2 regions of the Paenibacillus nicotianae genome follow, and region 1 is predicted to be linked to the other one. Evidence: a T-box and tRNA genes for the amino acid it is inferred to sense, from the RefSeq annotation. Region 1 holds a T-box; the other holds one or more tRNA genes.

Region 1 (11,440 bases):
CTGCCTATGCAGGTATCCCTGTGACTCATCGTGATTTTGCTTCATCTTTATCTATTATTACAGGGCATGAGAGTCCTGATAAATTAGATCAAAGTATTCACTGGGATAAGGTGACTAACGCTACAGGAACACTTGTCTTTATGATGGGTGTTGCTAAGATCGGTTATATTAGTGAGCAATTGATCAAGCATGGACGACCGACATCTACACCTGTTGCATTGATCCGCTGGGGAACGCGAGCAGAACAGGAGACACTGGTGGGTACACTTGAAGATATCGCTGCTAAAGTAGAAGCTGCTCATTTCAGACCACCTGCTGTAATCGTAGTTGGGGAAGTCGTGAATCAGCGTGAACATTTGAAATGGGTAGAAGATTTACCTCTTTTCGGTAAGCGTATTTTGGTAACTCGTGCACGCAGTCAGGCTAGTGAATTGGTCAATCGTATCGATGAACTGGGTGGAGAACCGTATGAGTATCCAGTGATCGAGACAAGGTTACCTGTAGATGAAGAAAGTATTCAAAATATCGGCAATGCTTTATCAAATTTGCCCAAATATGATTGGGTATTCTTCACCAGTGTTAATGGAGTAGAGTACTTCTTTGAACATTTGAAGTTACATGCTCAAGATATTCGAGCATTGTATCGTGCCAAAATAGTCGCTGTCGGCCCTGCGACATTAGAAGCTTTACGATTGCATGGGATTGTTGCGATGCCTTTACCGGAGAAATTCCAAGCAGAGGGCTTGTTGGACAGCTTAGAAGGTCAACTACAAGCCGGACAGCATGTGTTGTTACCTCGCGGTGATCTAGCACGCTCATGGTTGCCAGATACACTGCGTACGATGAATATAGAAGTAACTGAGATTGATACGTACGAGACGGTAATGGTCGGAGAAGATGATATTGAGTTACGTAAGTTATTAGAGGAAGAAGCGATTCATGCTGTGACGTTTACCAGTTCTTCGACAGTCACTAATCTTTTAGCTGCTTTGAAAAAGATGGGTATTGAAGATCCTGTACAAGCGTTGCAACATTCGATGATTGCTTGTATTGGTCCGCAGACTGCTTTGACAGCCGAACAAGCAGGACTAAAAGTAGGATTATTAGCTGAACAAGCCACGATTGAAGGATTACTAGATGTACTTTGTCGTTGGAATGCTGATGTATTGATAGATGTTTAAATTGTAAATGGATGATCGACATCAGATATGCCGACCTTGCTAGTGCTGGTCGGTTTTATTTATCTAGGGTAGTCAAAATATTTCGTTATTTATGATGTATACATTCAAGGAGGAATATAATTATGAGTCAACCTTTTTCACGTCACCGTCGTCTTCGCAAAACGCCAGCTATTCGTAGCATGGTCAGAGAAACAATACTGCACAAAAGCGATTTTATTCAACCGGTATTTGTAACATACGGCACAAATGTAAAAGAAGAAATTTCGTCGATGCCTGGCGTATACAATTTCTCATTAGATACGATGCAAGCAGAAATTCAAGAAATTGCTGAATTAGGTATTCCAGCAGTGCTGTTATTTGCGGTTCCTGAAGTGAAAGATAGTGTAGGCACAGGTGCTTATGCTCAAGATGGTCTAGTGCAACAAGCGACTCGCTGGATCAAAGCGCATTATCCGAATTTGCTAGTTATTGCAGATACATGCCTATGTGAATTTACAGATCATGGACATTGCGGTGTGGTACATGCACATGAATGTGATGGTCATATTGAAGCAGAAGTGGACAACGATGAATCGTTAGCATTGTTAGTCAAAACAGCCGTATCTCAAGCAGAAGCAGGCGCAGATATTATTGCTCCTTCTAATATGATGGATGGATTTGTCTATGCGATTCGTGAAGGCTTGGATGCAGCAGGATACAAAGATATTCCAATCATGTCTTATGCGGTTAAATATGCTTCAGCATTCTACGGTCCATTCCGCGAAGCTGCTCAATCTGCACCTCAATTTGGAGATCGCAAGTCTTATCAAATGGACCCTGCTAACGTACGTGAAGCATTGCGCGAAGCTGAAAGTGATGTAGCAGAAGGTGCTGACATGTTAATGGTCAAACCATCGCTTGCTTATATGGATGTATTGCGTGCTGTACGTGAAAACTTTGATCTACCATTAGTCGCTTATAACGTAAGTGGTGAGTATGCTATGGTCAAAGCAGCCGCACAAAACGGATGGATCAATGAACGTGGAATTGTAACTGAAATGATGCTTGGCTTCAAACGTGCAGGAGCAGATATGATTATTACGTATTTCTCCAAAGACGTTGTACGCTGGTTGCGCGAAGAACAATAATGTAGCACAAAATAAATCAATTGATGGAGGTATTTGCTCATGGAATCTACTCATTCTGTTCGTCGTGACGAGCGTTCACGAGAAGCTTTTGAAGAAGCAAAACAATATATTCCGGGAGGCGTGAACAGCCCTGTTCGTGCTTTCAAAACGGTAGGCTTAACACCAATCTATGCTGAACGTGGTGAAGGTTCAAGATTGTATGATATCGATGGCAATGTATTTATCGACTATATTGGTTCTTGGGGCCCGCTCATTATGGGTCATGCGCATCCTGATGTTGTACGTGCTCTACAAGAAACAGCGATCAAAGGCACAAGCTTTGGTGCACCTACTGAATTAGAAACGAAAATGGCGAAGCTTGTCGTAGAACGTGTTCCATCGATGGATATTGTACGTATGGTCAATTCAGGAACAGAGGCGACGATGAGTGTGATTCGTCTTGCTCGTGGATATACCAAGCGCAATAAAATTTTGAAATTTGAAGGTTCTTATCATGGACATTCGGATAGTCTGTTGATCAAAGCAGGTTCCGGTGTTGCTACTTTAGGTTTACCTGATAGTCCGGGTGTGCCTGAATCTGTAGCAACCAATACGATTACAGTCCCTTATAATGATCTGGAATCTTTGAAGTTAGCATTTGAACGGTTTGGAGAAGAGATTGCTTGTATTATTGTAGAGCCTGTTGCAGGTAATATGGGAGTTGTACCACCGCAACCTGGATTTTTGCAAGGATTACGCGATATTACAACTCAATATGGTAGTTTGCTTATTTTCGATGAAGTCATGACAGGTTTTCGTGTACATCTAAATTGTGCACAAGGACGTTATGGTGTAACACCTGATTTGACATGTCTGGGTAAAGTAATCGGTGGCGGATTGCCTGTAGGTGCTTACGGTGGTAAACGTGAGATTATGGAGCAAGTAGCACCAACAGGGCCGATTTATCAAGCAGGAACATTGAGTGGTAATCCGTTAGCAATGGCAGCAGGATATACGACATTGAGTTTGTTAACGCCAGCCGTCTATGAACGTTTAGAAACCATCTCTGCACGTTTACAAGCAGGATTTGAAAAGAATGCTGCTGAATTTGGGATTCCTTTGACTGTGAATCGTGTAGGATCAATGGTGTGTCCTTTCTTTACAGCAGGGCCTGTAACTGATTACGATTCTGCCAAAGCAAGCGATATGGATATGTTCAAACGTTATTTTGGAGAAATGTTAGATCGCGGAATCAGTGTAGCTCCGTCTCCTTTTGAAGGTATGTTTGTATCTGGTGTTCATAGTGATGAAGATATCGAACAGACGCTTGCAGCTCATTATGAAGTAATGAAGTCTTTGCAATCATGATGAATGTATCTCGTCCTGTATCTGACAATTCTAAGCCTCCTTCTCTACTGTCTCAGTGTGCGATGAGAGAGGGAGAATGGTTACAAATCACACCGGATAATGATCTTCTACAGGCAGAAGGAAATGCCAGGCACAAAGCTGTAATGCAGTGGTTAGAACAAGCATCGGTTCCAGTTAAATTAATAGGTAGACTTCATTCCAAAGGTGAAGTGAAAATAGACATAGAGCATATTCGGCTTCGTCTATTTCCGCCGATGGATTATGGATTTGATCCTCGTCCACATGATCGCGCACAAGTACTTTATGAAGATGATTATGTTCTGGTAATGCATAAGCCAGCAGGTATGAATGTTCATCCTTCCGAAGCATCTGATCCTACGATTACTTTAGCCCATGTAGTCGCTGATCATTATCAACAAACCGATCAGAAATGTGCGGTTCGTCATGTGCATCGTCTAGATGAAGATACAACAGGACCTGTATTGTATGCCAAAAATGAGTTTGCTTTATCGAAATTAGATGAGCAAATGCGCTCTAAAACGATAGATCGCAAATATATAGCTATAGTACAGGGCAAAGTAAGTGATACATTAACTGTAATTGATCAACCTATCGGTAAAGATCGCCATCATAAGCAGCGCCGACGTGTATCTCCGACAGGACAAGAAGCGATTACTCATATTGAGAAACTCTATAGTTCAGCTAGAGCGAGTCTTGTCCGTTTGACATTAGAAACAGGACGTACGCATCAGATTCGTGTGCATATGAGTGATGCCGGGCATACCCTTATCGGGGATGTACTTTATGGAGGCAGTCAAGAGTTTTATCGTCAGGCGCTTCATGGTGAGCAATTGACATTTGAACATCCTTTTACAGAAGAAATAATGACTGTTCATGATCCTCTACCTGAAGATATGATTGAATTATTAGATCAATTAGGGATACCTCGCTTTTAGGTCAGCTTGATGACAGGTTTTTTGTTGACTTTGATAGGAGCAACAGGTATGATTTGGAGTAAATATTGATTTATTTATGATCTCAATAACCTTGAACGGGAATAGTAGATTATATCGTCCTCAAGAGAGTAGAACTGTTGCGCTGAAAGGTTCTATAGGATACGGTAGATCGAAGTCGCCTGGGAGTTGTTTATTTGAATTTCAGTGAACGTTTGAGATGAACACTGACTGTAGAATAGACCGGTAGCAGCCGTTATCTGCCTCGGAGTGTCGTTCATAGGCTTTTTTATGCATGGACGAAACAAAGGTGGTACCGCGAGAGCTAAGTCCTTTCGTCCTTTGAGACGAAGGGCTTTTTTTATTGAGAATTTTAGCAAAATGACTATGAATATGGGGGTATTTACTATGGCAGATACGCATGAGAATCAAGCAACAACTTCAATGCCGACAACTTATGATCCTAAAGCGGCAGAACGTAAATGGTATGATTATTGGATGGAAAATGGTTTTTTCAAAGCAGGGCAACGTCCTGATGCGAAGCCATATACAATTGTTATTCCACCTCCTAACGTAACAGGTATGCTTCATATTGGACATGCACTTGATTTTACATTGCAAGATATTATGACACGTACCAAACGGATGCAAGGTTTTGACGCGCTTTGGCTTCCAGGAGCAGACCATGCAGGGATCGCAACACAGACCAAAGTAGAGCAGAATCTGCGTGCAGAAGGAATTACTCGTCATGATCTAGGACGTGAGAAGTTTGTAGAAAAAGTATGGGAATGGAAAGACAAATACGCAGCTAACATTCATGAGCAATGGGCGAAAATGGGCTTTTCTCTCGATTATTCACGCGAACGTTTTACATTGGATGAAGGTTTATCCAAAGCGGTTCGTGAAGTATTTGTAAAGTTGTACAACAAAGGTCTGATTTATCGTGGTAAATACATTATTAACTGGGACCCTGAAGCACGTACAGCTTTGTCAGATATCGAAGTAGAATACAAAGAAGTGAATGGACATCTGTATCATTTACAATATCCACTTCAAGATGGTAGCGGGCATATTGTTGTAGCAACGACTCGTCCAGAGACGATGCTTGGTGATACAGCGGTAGCCGTTCATCCCAAAGACGAACGTTACAAAGATATGATTGGTAAAATGCTAGTATTGCCAATCACCGGACGTGAAATTCCGATTATTGCTGATGATTATGTTGACCGTGAATTCGGTAGTGGCGCTGTAAAAATTACTCCTGCTCATGATCCGAATGACTTTGAAATGGGACACCGTCATGATCTGCCTCAGATCGTAGTGATGGATGAAACAGGCACGATGAATGAAAATGCAGCACAATATCAAGGATTGGATCGTAGTGACTGTCGCAAACAGATTGTTAAAGATTTGGAAGCAACAGGCGTTTTGATCAAAATCGAAGATCATGTACACCAAGTAGGTCATAGTGAACGTACAGGCGCTGTCGTTGAACCTTATTTGTCTACACAATGGTTTGTTAAAATGAAGCCACTTGCGGATGCTGCGATTCAAGCACAAAACGAAGGCAAAGGCGTTAACTTTGTACCGGATCGTTTTGAAAAAACATATTTGAACTGGATCGAAAATGTACGTGACTGGTGTATTTCCCGTCAATTGTGGTGGGGACATCGTATTCCAGCATGGCATTGTGAAGAAACAGGCGAAATTATTGTAGCAACAGAAGATCCAAGTCATTTACCTGAACATGCAGGCAAAACATTACGTCAAGATGAAGATGTATTGGATACTTGGTTCAGTTCTGCATTATGGCCGTTTTCTACACTGGGCTGGCCGGATGAGACAGAAGATTTAAAACGTTATTACCCTACAGATTTGCTTGTAACTGGATACGATATTATCTATTTCTGGGTAGCTCGTATGATCTTTACAGCACTTGAATTTACAGATGAAATTCCATTCAAAGACGTATTGATGCATGGTTTGGTACGGGCTGCTGATGGACAGAAAATGTCCAAGTCACTTGGTAACGGTATCGATCCGCTTGAAGTGATTGAGCAATACGGTACAGATGCGATGCGTTATATGTTGTCTACAAGTAGTACACCGGGACAAGATTTACGTTTCCGTCTAGAGCGTGTCGAACAAGCACGTAACTTTGCTAATAAAATCTGGAATGCTTCCCGTTTTGCTTTGATGAATATGGAAGGCTTCCGTTATGAAGATATCGATTTGAGTGGTGATCTTAGTACAGCAGATCGTTGGATTTTGCATCGTATGAACGAAACAGCACGTGATATTACACGTCTAATCGATTCTTATGAATTTGGTGAAACAGGTCGACTATTGTACAACTTTATCTGGGATGATCTATGTGATTGGTATATCGAAATTGCTAAATTGTCATTGTATGGTGAAGATGCAGTAGCGAAGAAAACAACGCAATCCGTACTGGCTTATGTTTTGGATCGCACATTACGAATGATCCATCCATTTATGCCATTTATTTCAGAAGATATCTGGCAACATTTGCCGCATGAAGGCAATACGATTACACTTGCGGCTTGGCCTGAATTTGATCCAGCTTTAGAAAATAAAGCAGCTCAAGAAGAAATGAATCTGTTAATCGACTTGATTCGTGCTGTACGTAATATTCGTGCAGAAGTAAATGTACCGATGAGCAAAAAAATCGAATTGATGGTTAAAGCCAAAGACCAAAAAACATTGGATATTATTCAATCCAACGAAGGATATATTCGTCGTTTCAGCAACACTTCCGAGTATCAATCTGGATTGGATCTAGCAGCACCGGATAAAGCAATGACAGCGATTATTACAGGCGCAGAATTGTATTTGCCAATTGCAGGTCTGCTTGATATCGGTCAAGAAATCGCTCGTCTAGAAAAAGAAGTAGCTACCTTAACGTCTGAAGTAGAACGCGTTGACAAAAAGCTAGCTAATCAAGGCTTTGTTGCCAAAGCGCCTGCTAAAGTTATAGAAGAAGAACGTGCTAAACAAGCCGATTATTCGGAAAAACGTGAAAAAGTTCTTGCCCGAATCGCAGAATTGAAAGGGTAAGGTGAACATGATGGAATATGGCACATCAGAGGGGCACCAAGCCCCTTTTCACACTTATGAGCAAGCAGTGGAATGGATTAATGGTCTAATTCCTTTTGGGATTCGTCCGGGATTGTCTCGGATTGAAGGTCTCATGGAGTTGTTGAATAATCCTCATCGTAAGCTCAAATTTGTACATGTCGCAGGAACGAATGGCAAAGGAAGTACTTGCGCTTTTTTAACAAGTGTTTTGATAAATTGCGGTTATGATGTAGGTACATTTACATCGCCTTATATCACCAAATTCACCAATCGTTTTCAATACAATGGTGTTGATATTCCAGAAGAAACATTGTGTCGTCTAGCAAATACGCTGTATCCATTAGTAGAACAAATGGCGCAGACAGAACTGGGATCGCCCACTATGTTTGAAGTATCCACAGCACTTGCGATTTTGTATTATGCTGAAGAGTGTTATCCTGATGTCGTGATCTGGGAAACAGGGCTTGGGGGAAGACTGGATGTAACTAATATTGTTCATCCAATCGTATCGGTGATCACGAATGTAGGTTATGATCATACTGATATTTTAGGAGATACATTAGAGCAGATTGCTAGTGAAAAAGCCGGCATTATTAAGCCAGGCGTTCCAGTAGTCAGCAGTGTAGATCAACCGGAAGTGATCGAAGTACTTCGTGCCAAAGCAGCAGCCTGTAAATCAACACTTTATGTAGCAGGTGAGCAGTACACAGCAGAACGTTTATCCGGTGATGAACATGAGCAGACGTTCCGTTATAAAGGCCTTTTTCGCGAATTGGATATTACGATTTCGATGCAAGGAGAACATCAATGTGCCAATGCGGGAGTAGCGATGATGGCGTTAGAAGTATTGCGTCAATATTCAGCTTTTGTACTGGACGATGAATTGTTGCTAGAAGGATTTAGACATACTTTTTGGGCAGGACGGTTAGAGAAAATGCCTGGCGAGCCAACGATTGTACTGGACGGAGCACATAATCCTGAAGGAGCAGCGATGCTTGTCAAAAGTGTACCGCAGACTTATCATTACAAGAAGCTTCATATGCTTGTAGGCATGTTAGAGAACAAGCATCATGAGCCTGTATTCAGACATTTGCTATCTATTGCAGATACAATTATTTTGACAGAACCTGATTTTCGACGCAAAATGGATGCAGGTCAATTGTCACAATTAGTAGCAAAATTACAACAAGAAATGAATAGAACAGAAGTAAATGTTATAGTGGAGCGTGACTGGCGGCAAGGTATTCAGTTGCTTCAATCACGAACAGAACGGGAAGATCTAGGGGTCGTAACCGGAACACTGTATTTAATTTCGGATGTAAGAGCGACTCTTTTGCATCAAACCGATTCTGAAAAGGGCTGGTGAGTCAGATGAATAAGACAGAACATGTACATTTTATCGGGATTGGTGGGTACGGTATGAGTGCCATCGCCCGTGTTATGCTTGAAATGGGATACAAAGTAACAGGTTCCGATATGGCAATGAGCGCGTTAGCCGCGAAATTGCAACAAAAAGGAGCAGTCATTCATATAGGTCATGCTACAGAACAAGTTCATGGTGCTGATCTGGTAGTGTATTCTACAGCACTATCAGATGATAACGCGGAATGGGTAGAAGCAAAGCGTCTCAATATCCCAGTGATCCATCGTTCTGAAATGTTAGCAAGATTGCTTAATGAACGTAAAGGTGTAGCTGTAGCAGGGGCTCATGGCAAAACAACTACTTCTTCGATGATTGCATTGGTGATGGAAGAATGTGATACCGATCCAACATATATTATCGGTGGAGAAATCGTTAATCTGGGCACTAATGCCAAAGCTGGTAAAGGTGATTATGTCGTTGCAGAAGCAGATGAGAGCGATGGAACGTTTTTACAATACCATCCTGCTATTGCAGTAGTCACCAATATTGAAGCTGATCATCTTGAAAATTATGATGGTGACTTTGCTAACCTCAAAGCAGCCTATGTGCAATTTTTAAGCCAATTGCAAGCTGGTGGTAAAGCAATCGTCTGTGGTGATGATGAAAATATTCGTGAAATTATACCGAATATTGAAGGCACAACGATCACTTATGGTGTAGAGTCACACAATGATTATACAGCGACAGATATCGAGCCAGGCGATCGCAAAATTTCATTTACGATGCAGTATCAAGGAGCAGATTTGGGTCGGATTGAATTATCTGTGCCAGGACTGCATAATGTATATAACGCGATGGCAACTGTAATTTCATGTCTGGAAGCAGGAATTTCATTCACAGCGATTGCAGCAGCGATCGTTCAATTCCATGGTGCCAAGCGTCGTTTTCAAGTAGTCGGTGATGCTAGAGACATTTTGATCGTTGATGATTATGCTCATCATCCTACCGAAATCGAAGCAACGATTGTGGCAGCTCAAGCAACAGGGAAACGTGTGATTGCTGTGTTCCAACCGCAACGTTATTCACGCACATTCTTTTTGTTAGACGCATTTAGTCGTGCTTTTACAGGAGCCGATGAAGTGATTATTGCTGATATTTATTCACCAGCAGGCGAAAAGCAGATTGAAGGTATTAACTCTGCACGTCTGGTTGAATTAATTAAGCAAAATAGTAATGCGGGCGCACGTTATATTGCACAAAAAGAAGATATTATTGCAGACCTATCGACTCGTATTCAACCTGGCGATCTTGTGATCACTATGGGTGCAGGCGATATATGGAAAGTCGCTGAAGCACTTGCTGCTGATTTACAAGCTACAGAGAAAATAGAGTAAGTTGATCAAAAAGGCTGTCTCCGGACAGTCTTTTTAACTGGAATAATAACAAAATGTTTGCGAAATGAAGACGATAAGTTACAAAAAATTGTTACTTTCATTTTTGTTTGTATTGATGTGGGAATAAACGTATAATGATGAAGTGTCAAATTAAAGGCAGGAGAAATAAGAATGAAAAAGAATGCAGGTATGCTTATTTTATTTTTATTGCTAGGCTGGTTTATTGGCACATGGGTAGCCACTTTACTTGAACCTGTAGCGATAGTATCTTTTCTCACGCGATCGACAACGATTGATTGGGAGCCTAGCGCTAATTTAGACATGATTCGTTATCATCTCGATATTCATTTCAAAGTGAGTCTACTTAGTTTGATCGGTATTGTTGCTAGTATTTGGGCATATCGCAAACTGTAAAGAACCAATCTAACTTTTTTAAACAAAGGAGAGGACCTTTCGATGAATAGAGAATCAACACGCCGTCTCATTTTGGCGTCCGCTTCTCCAAGAAGAAAGGAGTTAATGACCTCTTTACAATTGGAATTTGAAGTGTTGCCCAGTGATACGGATGAATTGGTGCCTGAAGACTGGTCACCAGAACAAGTCGTCAAAGAGCTTGCACTGCGCAAAGCTACTGCTGTCCAATATCATTATATAACCGAGGTAACAGATAGTATTATTATAGGCAGCGATACGATCGTTGTTTTGGATAAACGTATATTTGGCAAGCCTCGCGATCATGATGAAGCTGTAGCAATGTTAGATGCTTTGCAAGGAAGAAGTCATTATGTCTACACAAGTGTAGCTTGTATCGATACTTCTACTGGCGTAACTCGTGTGGAATACCGGCGAACTCTTGTACATATGAAGCCGCTCACCCCTTCCAAAATTCAATCATACGTACTTAGCGGTGAACCTGCTGACAAAGCTGGAGCTTATGCTATTCAAGGACTAGGTTCGACGTTGATCGATAAAATAG
Region 2 (11,440 bases), on a different contig from region 1:
AGACGGTACTCCTTTTCAAGTGACCGATGAATCTCAAGCAGGTAAAGAAGGGCAGTATTATGCCAAATCTTCTCTGGAAGGAATAGGTTCATTAACTTCCAGTACATTCCAATTTCAAGGAACAGGCATCATAAACTTTACAATTCTGGATATCGTCCATCCAGAGGATGCTTATGTTGCACTATATGATGCACAAACAGACATGCTACTGAAAAAGACAGATACCGTCAGTGCCAATCAGAAGATCTCGTGGCAACTCAAGCAATACTACAATAAGCAACTGTATCTGAAAATTATCGATCAATCCGATCAAGCTAGTATTGCGGTGGATGCTTTTCAAGCCAACAATATAGGTACTATTTTTGATATGGATTTTGATGAGGGTACAGGCAAGAAAGCATTAGAAAAAGTTACTAATATCGAACATGATGTGAACTATGTATTTAACAATGCCAGATATATGGATTCCAAAGATCCTAGATGGACTTCACGTGGAGTAAAAGGTGGAGCCTTGCTATTTGACGGATATTCAAATGATATTGAAATTAAAGCCAAAGACACTGTTCCTGTCAATGATGCACTCACGATCGAAGCTTGGGTAGCTCCACGTAGCTATGAATGGGGAGATGGCAACAAGCTATCTACGATTGTCAATCAGTCTAACCCGGATAAAGCAGAAGGTTTTGCACTGGGAATGTATCGACATGGCACATGGTCGATGCAGTTAGGAATCGGTGGTCAGTGGATTCAAGTATGGGTTAAAGATCACCCGCTTGAAAAATACAAATGGAATTATGTAACGGCTACTTTTGACAAAGCAGAAGGTGTGATTAAGTTGTACTTGAACGGTCAGCAAGTAGCTTCTCAGGCAACACCTGTTGATGTGCCGATCACTCCTTCTTCCGCAGATTTAATTATTGGCAAAAATAACAATCCAGTAGAGCTAGCAGGTTTATTTTCGTTTAATATGTTTAGCGGGCTCATTGATGAATTGAAGCTATACAACAAAGCCCTTACTTCTCAAGAGATTCTAGCCGAATATGAAAATGTGAAAGCTCTACATGGAGGCAATATTCCAACTATTCCAAATGGTGATATTGATGAAGATCCTGCTGTGTTTGATGGAGATCAGCATCGTCCACAATATCATGCGATGCCGCCACAAAATTGGATGAATGAAGCACATGCACCGATTTATTTTAACGGAAAATATCATTTATTTTATCAACACAATCCGCAAGAGCCTTTCTGGCATCAGATTCATTGGGGACATTGGGTCAGTGATGATATGGTGCATTGGGAAAATGTAAGACCTGCACTTGCGCCAGAAGCAGGCAGTCTCGATCCTGATGGTACATGGTCTGGAAGCGCAGCGTATGATCGCGAAGGTAATCCGGTTTTATTTTATACAGCTGGAAATGATTCATTATCTCCTAATCAACGTACAGCTCTAGCTAAACCTGCAAATCTAGACGATCCTAATTTGGAAAAATGGGTGAAGCATCCTACACCGATGACTGAACAGAACGGTAAAGGGATTCCGAATGAATTTCGTGATCCTTTTGTATGGTATGACCAAGAAACCGATAAGTGGTATCAATTAGTCACGTCCGGTATGCAGGATTTTAGCAGTGGTACAGCATTGGTCTATGTATCAGACGATATGTATAACTGGGAGTACAAAGGTCCTTTATATGAAAGTGATCGAACCCTATATCCTGAACTGGGTACCGTATGGGAATTACCTGTATTACTACCAATAGGTAAAAATAGTGCAGGCAAAGAAAAATATATTTTTATGATTAATCCACATGAAAAACCAGAACATGTTGCTCCGGCGAATGATGTACAACGAGATGTTGAAGTCTTTTACTGGATCGGCACATGGGATCGAGAACATTTCAAATTTATACCGGATCAAGAAGCGCCTTCTAAGCTGGATGTAGGTGATGGCTATTTAACGGCTGAAAGTGGTATGGTCACACCAGACGGTAGAACAGTGATTTATTCGATGGTGCAAAATGTAAGAACACCACAAGCCGAATATCAAGCAGGCTGGGCTCATAATTTAGCATTACCGATTTCGCTAAGTTTGGATAGTCAGGATCAATTACAGATTAAGCCGATAGAAGAGTTAGAGAGTCTACGAGGAGCAAAAATAGTAGATTTTAAAAATAAAAATCTACAAGCCGCTAATCAAGCGATTCAAGCAGTCAAAGGCGATACGTTAGAAATCGTTATGGAAATCGATCCTAAACAATCTCAGAAGTTTGGACTGAAAGTCAGACGCTCAGATAAAGGTGAAGAGGAAACATTAATTTATTATGATAAAACCAATGGAACTTTTAATGTTGATCGCAATAAAAGTAGTGTAGATCCTGATGTACGTGTCGATGGCATTCAGGGTGGATATGTAGACCTTGACGGAGAAAATCTGAAGTTGCATATTTTCCTAGATCGTTCGGTTATTGAAGCTTTTGCCAACGATAAGAAAAAGCTGACAACTCGCGTCTATGTCGGTAGATATGATTCGCTTGGATTACAAGTCTGGGCAGATCAAGATATTCAGGTGAAGTCGATGGAAGTGTGGAATATGAATGCTTTGACAGGTGAACCTGCCGCACCTGTAGATGTACCCGCTGATTGGGATAATACGAAATACACCAATATTAAAGACTTGCCTAATCACGATTTTGCTACAGGTGATCTTACAGGATGGATTACCGAAGGGAATGCTTTCCAAAATGTACATGTTACCGATCAAAAGTTTTTCTGGGATACGATTTATTTCAATCCTTCACACAAAATCCCGGGTGGATACCATTTATGGGGATTCAATGAACAAGCTGGAGGAGATAGCTTAACAGGTACGCTACAATCACAACCGTTTATCCTCGGTGGAAATGGACATATTAATTTCTTGCTCAGTGGAGGTCGTGATATCGATAAGTTATATGTAGCACTTGTTCGAGCATCGGATGGCAAAGAGTTATTTAAAGAAACAGCTACTAATTATGAAGAGTATCAAAGAAAGATTTGGGATGCCTCTGCTTATCTGGGAGAAGAACTCTACATTAAAGTAGTAGATCAATCTACAGGAGGATTCGGACATATTAATGTCGATGACTTTAATGTACCTGTTCGCAAATAGAAAGATACAAAGGATAGAATCCATTCATTCCCTATAATAGATGCTCTAGATTCTTGCCTTTAGAACCTAGAATACGCTATAATACAGACGCATAGTATCATTTACTTTCTATTATAAATGTTGCTTATAGGTGAACGGTGAGATCCTTAGCATTCAAGTAGGTATACGTGTTTATAGAAGTACACCTATCGTACAAAGGACTGACTCATGAATAATGGGTTGGTCCTTTTTTTGTCAAACTACAATCAATTGATAAGAAAGGATGTTGTATATGTTCGGTAATGATTGGGATGAAGTGCTCAAAGAAGAAATAGAAAAGCCTTATTTTCAACAGTTAATGACATGGTTAGATCAAGAATATGAAGAAGCTGTCGTCTATCCGCCACGTGATTTACTTTTTCAAGCTTTCCGATTAACGCCATACGCGGATGTGAAAGCTGTAATTTTGGGACAAGATCCATATCATGGCGCAGGGCAAGCCGAAGGATTAAGCTTTTCAGTAATGCCAGGAGTACGAGTACCGCCATCTTTACGCAATATCTACATAGAATTAAAAGAAGATATCGATGTACCGACACCGAATCATGGCTCGCTTGTACAATGGGGCAAAGAAGGTGTTCTGTTGCTTAATACAGCATTAACCGTAAGAGAATCTAAGCCTGCTTCTCATCGAGGTAAAGGATGGGAACAATTCACGGATGCCGTTATTCATGCGCTTAATAAAAGAAAAGAACCAATGGTGTTTTTGTTGTGGGGCAATCATGCTGCTGAAAAAGAATCTTTTATCGATCAAGAGCGTCATTTGATTATTCGTTCTGCTCATCCAAGTCCGTTTGCCGCTCGCAAAGGCTTTTTTGGAAGCAAGCCGTTTTCACGTACAAACGAATTTTTAGAACAACATGGTGAACATCCTATTGACTGGCATATTCCAAATATCACATAAAGATTCATACTCAAGGGAGGTGAAAAGATGAAGCATTGGGAAGGTAAAAAAGTAATGGTTACTCGTGATGATGAATATAGTTCTAGATTGTATGGTACGATTCAGTACTGGGATGAAAGCAAAAATCGGTTGATTTTACAACCGGGTGCGATCAATGTGCTATTAAATGATATTTTATATATCAAAGAATTAGAACAGTTGCCTCAAGAAGTAGAATCTTCTGCCGCAGAACTGAATCATATCGGGTATGTTATGAAATTACCTGTGCAATTCGATAATGCTATTCTTTTCGGCTCTCAGGTTATGATCTGGCAAGGAGATCGATTGGTTGAATTACGTGCTCAGATTGTAAAGCATGATCATCAACAAGTATTTTTGGGCAATGGACGTATTTTACGCAAATCAGATTATCGATTTGTTGTCCGTTCTCTACGTGGATGTTGAACAATATAGCAGTGAAAATACACCTTGATTTTCCAGAAAAAGAAGAGGATTTACAGGACTATAGCCTTATTTTGGAACAATTGTCTTCAAAAATATAGTATTGCAACCGATATTAATACAGGAATGGACAGAGAAGATCACAAATACGTTATACAAGGAGAGAAATTAATGACACATACTGCCAAAATGGCAAAATGGATGCTTGCACTTGTTATCGTAGCGAGTACACTATTTCCAGCCGGAGTTTTTGCAGCAGAAAGCAATGCGGTATCGCTTAAATTTGCAGACGATAATGCTTTAACTCTATCTTTAGATGACGATGCTACAGACTTAACGGTATCAACCGTAGATGGTTCAGGCAATACCGAAGATGTATCCGACGATGCAAAATGGACTTCTTCTGTATCTACAGTAGCTACTGTAAAAGCAGGAACAATTACACCTGTAGGAATAGGGACGACTACGATCACTGCTAAATATGGCGATCTATCTGCTACCAAAAAAGTAACAGTCACTTCACCTTATACAGCATTAAAAATTTCGCCAGACGTAGCAGCAAATGTAACGATCGGACAGCCTTATACATTTACAGCAACAGCTACCAAAAATGACGGTAGTTCAGAAGATGTGACTTCTTCAGTAACATGGTCTACATACAGTGCAGCAGTAGCCACTGTATCGCTGGGTACGGTAAAAGGAATTAAACAAGGTACAACAACGATTACAGCTAAATATGCTGGACTTACAGATACACAAACGATTTATGTACGTTCTTCTTTTCAGGGTCTCATGTTAACACCTGAAGAAGATCAAGTGATGTTTATTGGTGATACGCCAAAACAAATCAAAGCAGAAGTAGCAGATGCGACTCGCGTCCCTACAGATGTAACGAATGATGTAAAATGGACTTCATCGAATGCAATCAACGTAACAGCAGACAAAGGTTTGCTTACTCCGTGGGTAGAAGGTACTTCTACGATCAAAGCAGAGTACGAAGATTATACAAAGAGCTTCAAAGTTACAGTCTACAAAACAATGAAAAAAGTAGAAGCTAGTGTAGATTCAATCGACTTGGTTACAGGGGATAGTGCTACACTTCCTAAAGTAACAGGTACAGCAGTAGATGGAACAACTGTAGATTTGTCTAAGCTTGTAGAATGGAGTGCAGGTGACGGAAGTATTGCTTCAGTTACAACCACTAAAGTAGAAGCTGAAAGTGAAGGTAATGTGAATCTAGTCGGTACGATCGGTGATCTTAAAGTAACCGTGCCAGTATCGGTTCAGACCAAACTATTGGTATTAACGCCAGATGTAACAACTTTAAGTATCGTCGTTGGTGAATCTGCAAACTTGCCTAAAGTAGAAGCAATGACAGTAGAAGGTTCTACCGTCGATGTAAGTAATGATATCGATTGGACATCTTCTTCTGAAAGCCTATTGTTAACAGGTTCCAAAGCAAAAGCTTTATTAAATGGTAAAGCAACGCTTAAAGGAACTTACCTTAACAAAACAGTTAAAGTTGCAGTAACGATGGAACCTAAAATTAAATCAATCACTGTTACACCAGATGTGGTTGAATTGAATATTAAAAAGAGTAAAACGATTAAAGCAGTCGGTATCTATGCTGCCACAGGCAAATCAGTAACACTTTCAACTAAAATGAATTGGGTTTCTTCAAATCCTTCGGTAGCTACTGTTAAAGGATCAAGCGTCAAAGCATTGAATCTAGGAACAACTACGCTAACAGGTTCATACCAAGGATTAACATTGACTGTTAAAGTGAATGTAACAGCGAAGTTGAAAAAATTAACATTTTCTGAGAAAGCTTTGAAATTGACAGTAGGCGATGCTAAATCTGTTCAGATCGTAGCTGAATACGATACAGGTACCAAAGTCGATGTAACAAAAGAAGCAACATGGACAAGTACCAAAGCGAATATTGCTACAGTGACTCAAGGTACAATTACAGCAGTTGCTAAAGGAACAACTACTATTAAAGTAGAATACGGCGATAAAAAATTGTCGACTACAGTTAATGTAAAAGAAGTAGTACCAGCCAAATCATAATCATATCGACTGACTTTATGTGATCGATATAATAGGAAGACTCTACCTAATTAGGTAGAGTCTTTTGTATAACGAAGATATTTGTAGACAACAATACAGATACATTTTGAAAACTTGCCAAAAGGCAGTACTTCATTTAAAATAAGAACAAAAGTTCGTATAAGATTGTAACTATATCTTATGCAATATGGTTAGGAGAGATACACAATGTTAGAAGATAACGAACGTAAATTGTTGCGTATTTTATATAACTTCTTTTCGTTATATCGTCGTATGCCAGAGTGGAGAGAGTTATCGTTCAAAACAGGTAAAACCACCAATGAACTCAGTCAAATCTTATTATCGTTAGAAAACAAACAATACATATACTGGGACAACAAACTTGAAGTGAATAGTGTCGTTATGATTCAGGGATGGGAGCGCAAAGAAAAGACAGTCCTGCCTCTTCCAGAGTCTTATTGGACACAATATTAAAGTACATATACAACAGACTTGGCGGAGTCTGTAGCATGTCTAAAAGAAAATATAAACCAGTGCTAGATATGACAGATATGGAGATAAGCAATACATTGACAACGCTATAAATTCTTGATATTATATGGAAGTTGTTATACTTATTTTGACCTGTTAGCTCAGCGGGAGAGCACTATCTTGACAGGGTAGGGGTCAGTGGTTCGATCCCACTACAGGTCATCACCGAAAGTCCTTGTCTATCAAGGGCTTTTTTATTTATTCAATAAAGGAGCGACATGATATGATTCAGCGTTACCGTATTACAAGAGAAATGCAACAACCTGAAGGTGAAATAGACCCTATTACATTAGAAGAGTGTCAGACTTATTTTGCGCTACAGCCGGATTTTGTCTATACACCTGTATTTACTGTTAAAGGAGAAGCTACCATGTCGATCGAAGGAGATTTCTTCTTGTGGGATAGTGGAACAGCTTCGATTCCATTTCGCCATTATGAAGGTGATCTATATGTATCAGGCACCAATGAAGCAGTTATTCCGAAAATGATAGAAGTGGCTAGTGCATTACGAGCAGATATCGCAGAAGGTTGATTAGACACAAAGAGACTTTTTTGTTTTAAATAGTGATACAAAGTAAAGCAATTTTAATTTAATTTTATAATTAGTTAAGCTAGGGTAGAAATGATAAAGTTATTAATTTATCTACCCTATTACATAAAAAATATTAAAACTATTTCAGCTCAGTCTGTAGTTGCAAAGTGAGAATCTTCAATCTTTATTTTACAGGTAGACCGAAATTGACTAGGAGTAAAGTTATAAAATTTTTTGAAAATTGCGGAAAATTGTGAAGCTGTTAAATAACCAATAGCTGTGGCAATATCGGATATATTATTATCTGTATTTTTTAACAATAATAAAGCATTCTCCATCCTTATCTTTTGAAGATGTCTCATCGGAGATATATTCAATACAGAAGAATATTTGTTACTTAAATATACAGGGTTATAACCAACAAGTTCAGAAAGAGATTGTAAACTAATTTCCATAAAATAGTTATTTTCTATAAATTTATTGACTAAAAGAATACGTTGATCGATTTGGAAAAAAAGATCTTGTTGCATATCATTTTTTAACTTATTCAGTAAAATTTCTAAAGATTTAACAAGTACATCTCTATCATTCAGTTTGTGATTATTAAATGCAGAAAAAATATTCGAAAGGCATAAGGTGTAATTAGGATTACATTTTTGGAGTTTATAATAGGAGCAAGGAGTACAATCATCATCAGTTTCAAAGCTGATTGAACAAAACGAGATATCATTCGAAGAAATATTTTCTAAAACGAGATTATTACCAATAACAATATCATTAGGCTGAAGAACAATTTTTTCTGTAAGTACTTGCAAAATTAGTTCCGAGTGAGTGGCTATAAAAAATAATTTATTTTCACAATTACTATTCATATGCACAATTCCACCAGGAACAATAATTGATTCATAAGACATTGTATGGATATTCATAAATTGCCTCCTATATTTGGGTCACATAAAGCATGATTTGCTTTATACAATTAAAAGTTATTATTACAGACTCCTCGTAAAACCACGTTCACGAAAATCATTAAACATTTAATAAGCTGTGGCTAAAAGTCGAAATTACTTTTAATATAGAAAGTAGAACTGCAATTTATTAACGGTACATAGTAATTAACTAAATGGGATACTTAAAATGTATAATATCATAAATAGTTAACTAATTTGTTTTTTTTTTGAAAATATTTTAAATTTCATATTAATTTTTCCAATCGAATGAGTCTATTTCCTTCTTGATCAATGATATTATTGAATCTCTTTTCAATATTCGGTAGTACTATTTCTGTTTTATTAGTGACAGCTGACTTTAAAATTAGATTGGCTATAACTGACCAATTATTTGATAATTCTGTAGAGTATTCAGAATCAATAGAGTATTGATGACTGTCTAAAAAAACATTAAAATTATAACGTGAATAAGCAATTTCTTTGATATCTTTAAATAATTTATCTAGATAAGAAAATTTATCAGGATGTTCTAAATTGAGTAAGGAAATGATTTTGCTTCTGACTTTTGGAATAGCGCTCAGTCCTATAGAACCTTCTTTTTTTAAAGAATAAGTACCAATTTTTTTTCCATTCATAACTTCAATATTATTATTTATACACTCTGCTACATTTATCTTTATATCTTGATCAATAGAAAGAAAAAAAATAGTACATAAATTAGATATATGCTCTATATAACTACGAATTGCTAAATGAAGCTGCTGAAGTGAGATGGTTCCATAATAATTATAATAATGGTCACAAAGAGTAACGATATCCTTCTTTATTTCAATAATTTCAATGGCATGTGATTCATGCTCTTTTTGATAATATAAACAATAAGGCAGTTCTGATATATCTACATATACTCCGATCGTATTATCTTTGTTAATATATTCTTTTATTTTAGATATCGTGTCTTCACTCGTAGGAAGTAAAAAACTGGAGCATTCAATGCCCATATTTTTCAAAAAGTAATCATACTCCATGAAATAAGGATTGATCTCCCAGCTGCTAGCATCGTTTGAATCTGTATAATAAATACCAGATTGATACCATAGTTGATTTGGATCTATATTTTTTCTGATTAACATAGCTGAAAGTACACGTTGAAGACAGTTTTGATTGTTGTTGTAATATAAATTAAATTCCATAGTGTAACTCCTCAATTTATTTTATAGTTGGATTACTGATATTTCCTTCAATTGTAATTGCAAAAAGATGTATAAACATATTCTCTTCAAACAACAAATGATCCGCACGAACATGATCAAAAGAGAACGTATTCATCCAAATTTTAGGTGTATAATGATTAATTAGCCCATTGCGAGAATGCATATATGGAAATTCAAAAGCAAGTTTCTCATTATAAAAAGGTGTTGGCGAAAGAAAATCACTAAATGAAATAGTAGTTTGGAGTAGGTGCTTCCCATTTTCAATAAAATATGCTTTCTCTGAAAAATTACCGTTATTAGTAACTCCTAACATATGTATTTTATTTATTTCTATATTTTGTACTGGAATCAGCTGTTGATTCAATTCCATATTATCTTTACCATCTTTTTGATAAATGATAAAAGGAATAGAATCGATATGAAATAATGATCCAAAATTAAAATGTAAATAAGGTAAAGAAGAACCGCCAATACTAAGCTCTCCTAATGACATTTCACTTTCAGAAGTTATTCCTTTATTGGTCAGATAGTTACTTAAGTCAATTGTTACAAAATCGGACATATTACACCTCCATGGTATAGCACAAAGCGCTCAATGTGTAATTCACAATTTGAGCGCTTTATGTATAATTAGCTGTTAATTAAACTTCTTTTAATTCTGTTTTGATCTCCGCTTTGATCTCTGCTTTAATCTCTGCTTTGATTTCTGTTTTAATTTCCGCTTTGATTTCTCTCATATTATTCACCTCCTTGTTAATGTTAAGCCAAAATATACAACTAGAAAAAAGAAAGATCAATAAAATATATAAAAATTATAAAAAAATGTACTTTTTAACATTTTTTATAGTGATATAAATAATCGATATAAGATTATATTTATAAGACTTAATAAGTTACTTTACATATTTATTTAGATAGAAATTTTCAAAATGTTTAAATATACATATTATCATCAAATTTACATATTTATGTATTTATGTTGAATATTTAAATGTTTGCAGATAATATTAAATCAAATTTAGCCACAACAAAATTAATTTAATTAAACATTGGGCATTTAAAACACGTGATATAAGGAGTGAGGATCTGAATGAGTAAAATTGGTGTTCTCGGTGCTGGAGTAATGGGAAGAGGAGTTGCACAGAACTTTGCACAATCGGGATATGATGTAGTACTTATTGATTTAGAGAACCGGATATTAGAACAAGCAAAAGAAGAAATCTATAACAACATAAGATTTCAAACATTTTTTCATAATCAAAAAGTAACAGAAGAACCTGAAATCATACTCTCTCGAATCAACTTTGCTACAGATTATGAATTACTCAAAGACGCTACATTTATTATAGAAAACGTTACAGAGAAAATGGATATTAAAGAAAAAGTATATAAAAGAATAGATGAAGTTTGTTTAGATGAATGTATATTTTTGGCTAATACCTCTTGTGTTTCCGTTACTCAAATTGCTTCTTTTACCACTCGACCTGAGCAAGTTATTGGAACTCATTTTATGAATCCTGTTCCTCTTAAAACTGCTGTAGAAGTTATTCGAGGCTATCATACAGCAGAAGAAACTATAAAAATGACTGAAGAATTATTATCTAACAT

The links. The T-box of region 1 lies ahead of ACFSGI_RS03245 (valine--tRNA ligase). A T-box ahead of a tRNA ligase gene usually reads a tRNA of that ligase, here a tRNA-Val.
Region 2: it encodes a tRNA-Val, which carries the amino acid that the T-box ahead of ACFSGI_RS03245 (valine--tRNA ligase) is inferred to sense. The anticodon was not compared.

Annotation. Positions count from the first base shown of each region.
Region 1 is NZ_JBHUGF010000009.1:16,393-27,832, reverse strand. Features, by position in the region: gene cobA (uroporphyrinogen-III C-methyltransferase) at 1-1,181, shown strand, start outside; gene hemB (porphobilinogen synthase) at 1,304-2,308, shown strand; gene hemL (glutamate-1-semialdehyde 2,1-aminomutase) at 2,348-3,655, shown strand; gene ACFSGI_RS03250 (RluA family pseudouridine synthase) at 3,718-4,611, shown strand; T-box leader at 4,694-4,954, shown strand; gene ACFSGI_RS03245 (valine--tRNA ligase) at 5,017-7,686, shown strand; gene ACFSGI_RS03240 (bifunctional folylpolyglutamate synthase/dihydrofolate synthase) at 7,697-9,073, shown strand; gene murC (UDP-N-acetylmuramate--L-alanine ligase) at 9,079-10,464, shown strand; gene ACFSGI_RS03230 (DUF4321 domain-containing protein) at 10,636-10,878, shown strand; gene ACFSGI_RS03225 (Maf family protein) at 10,921-11,440, shown strand, end outside.
Region 2 is NZ_JBHUGF010000010.1:457,560-468,999, forward strand. Features, by position in the region: gene ACFSGI_RS06220 (GH32 C-terminal domain-containing protein) at 1-3,151, shown strand, start outside; gene ACFSGI_RS06225 (uracil-DNA glycosylase) at 3,423-4,094, shown strand; gene ACFSGI_RS06230 (hypothetical protein) at 4,122-4,538, shown strand; gene ACFSGI_RS06235 (Ig-like domain-containing protein) at 4,707-6,605, shown strand; gene ACFSGI_RS06240 (hypothetical protein) at 6,813-7,079, shown strand; tRNA gene ACFSGI_RS06245 (tRNA-Val) at 7,227-7,298, shown strand; gene ACFSGI_RS06250 (hypothetical protein) at 7,360-7,668, shown strand; gene ACFSGI_RS06255 (helix-turn-helix transcriptional regulator) at 7,818-8,597, opposite strand; gene ACFSGI_RS06260 (hypothetical protein) at 8,864-9,811, opposite strand; gene ACFSGI_RS06265 (hypothetical protein) at 9,828-10,394, opposite strand; gene ACFSGI_RS06270 (3-hydroxyacyl-CoA dehydrogenase family protein) at 10,923-11,440, shown strand, end outside.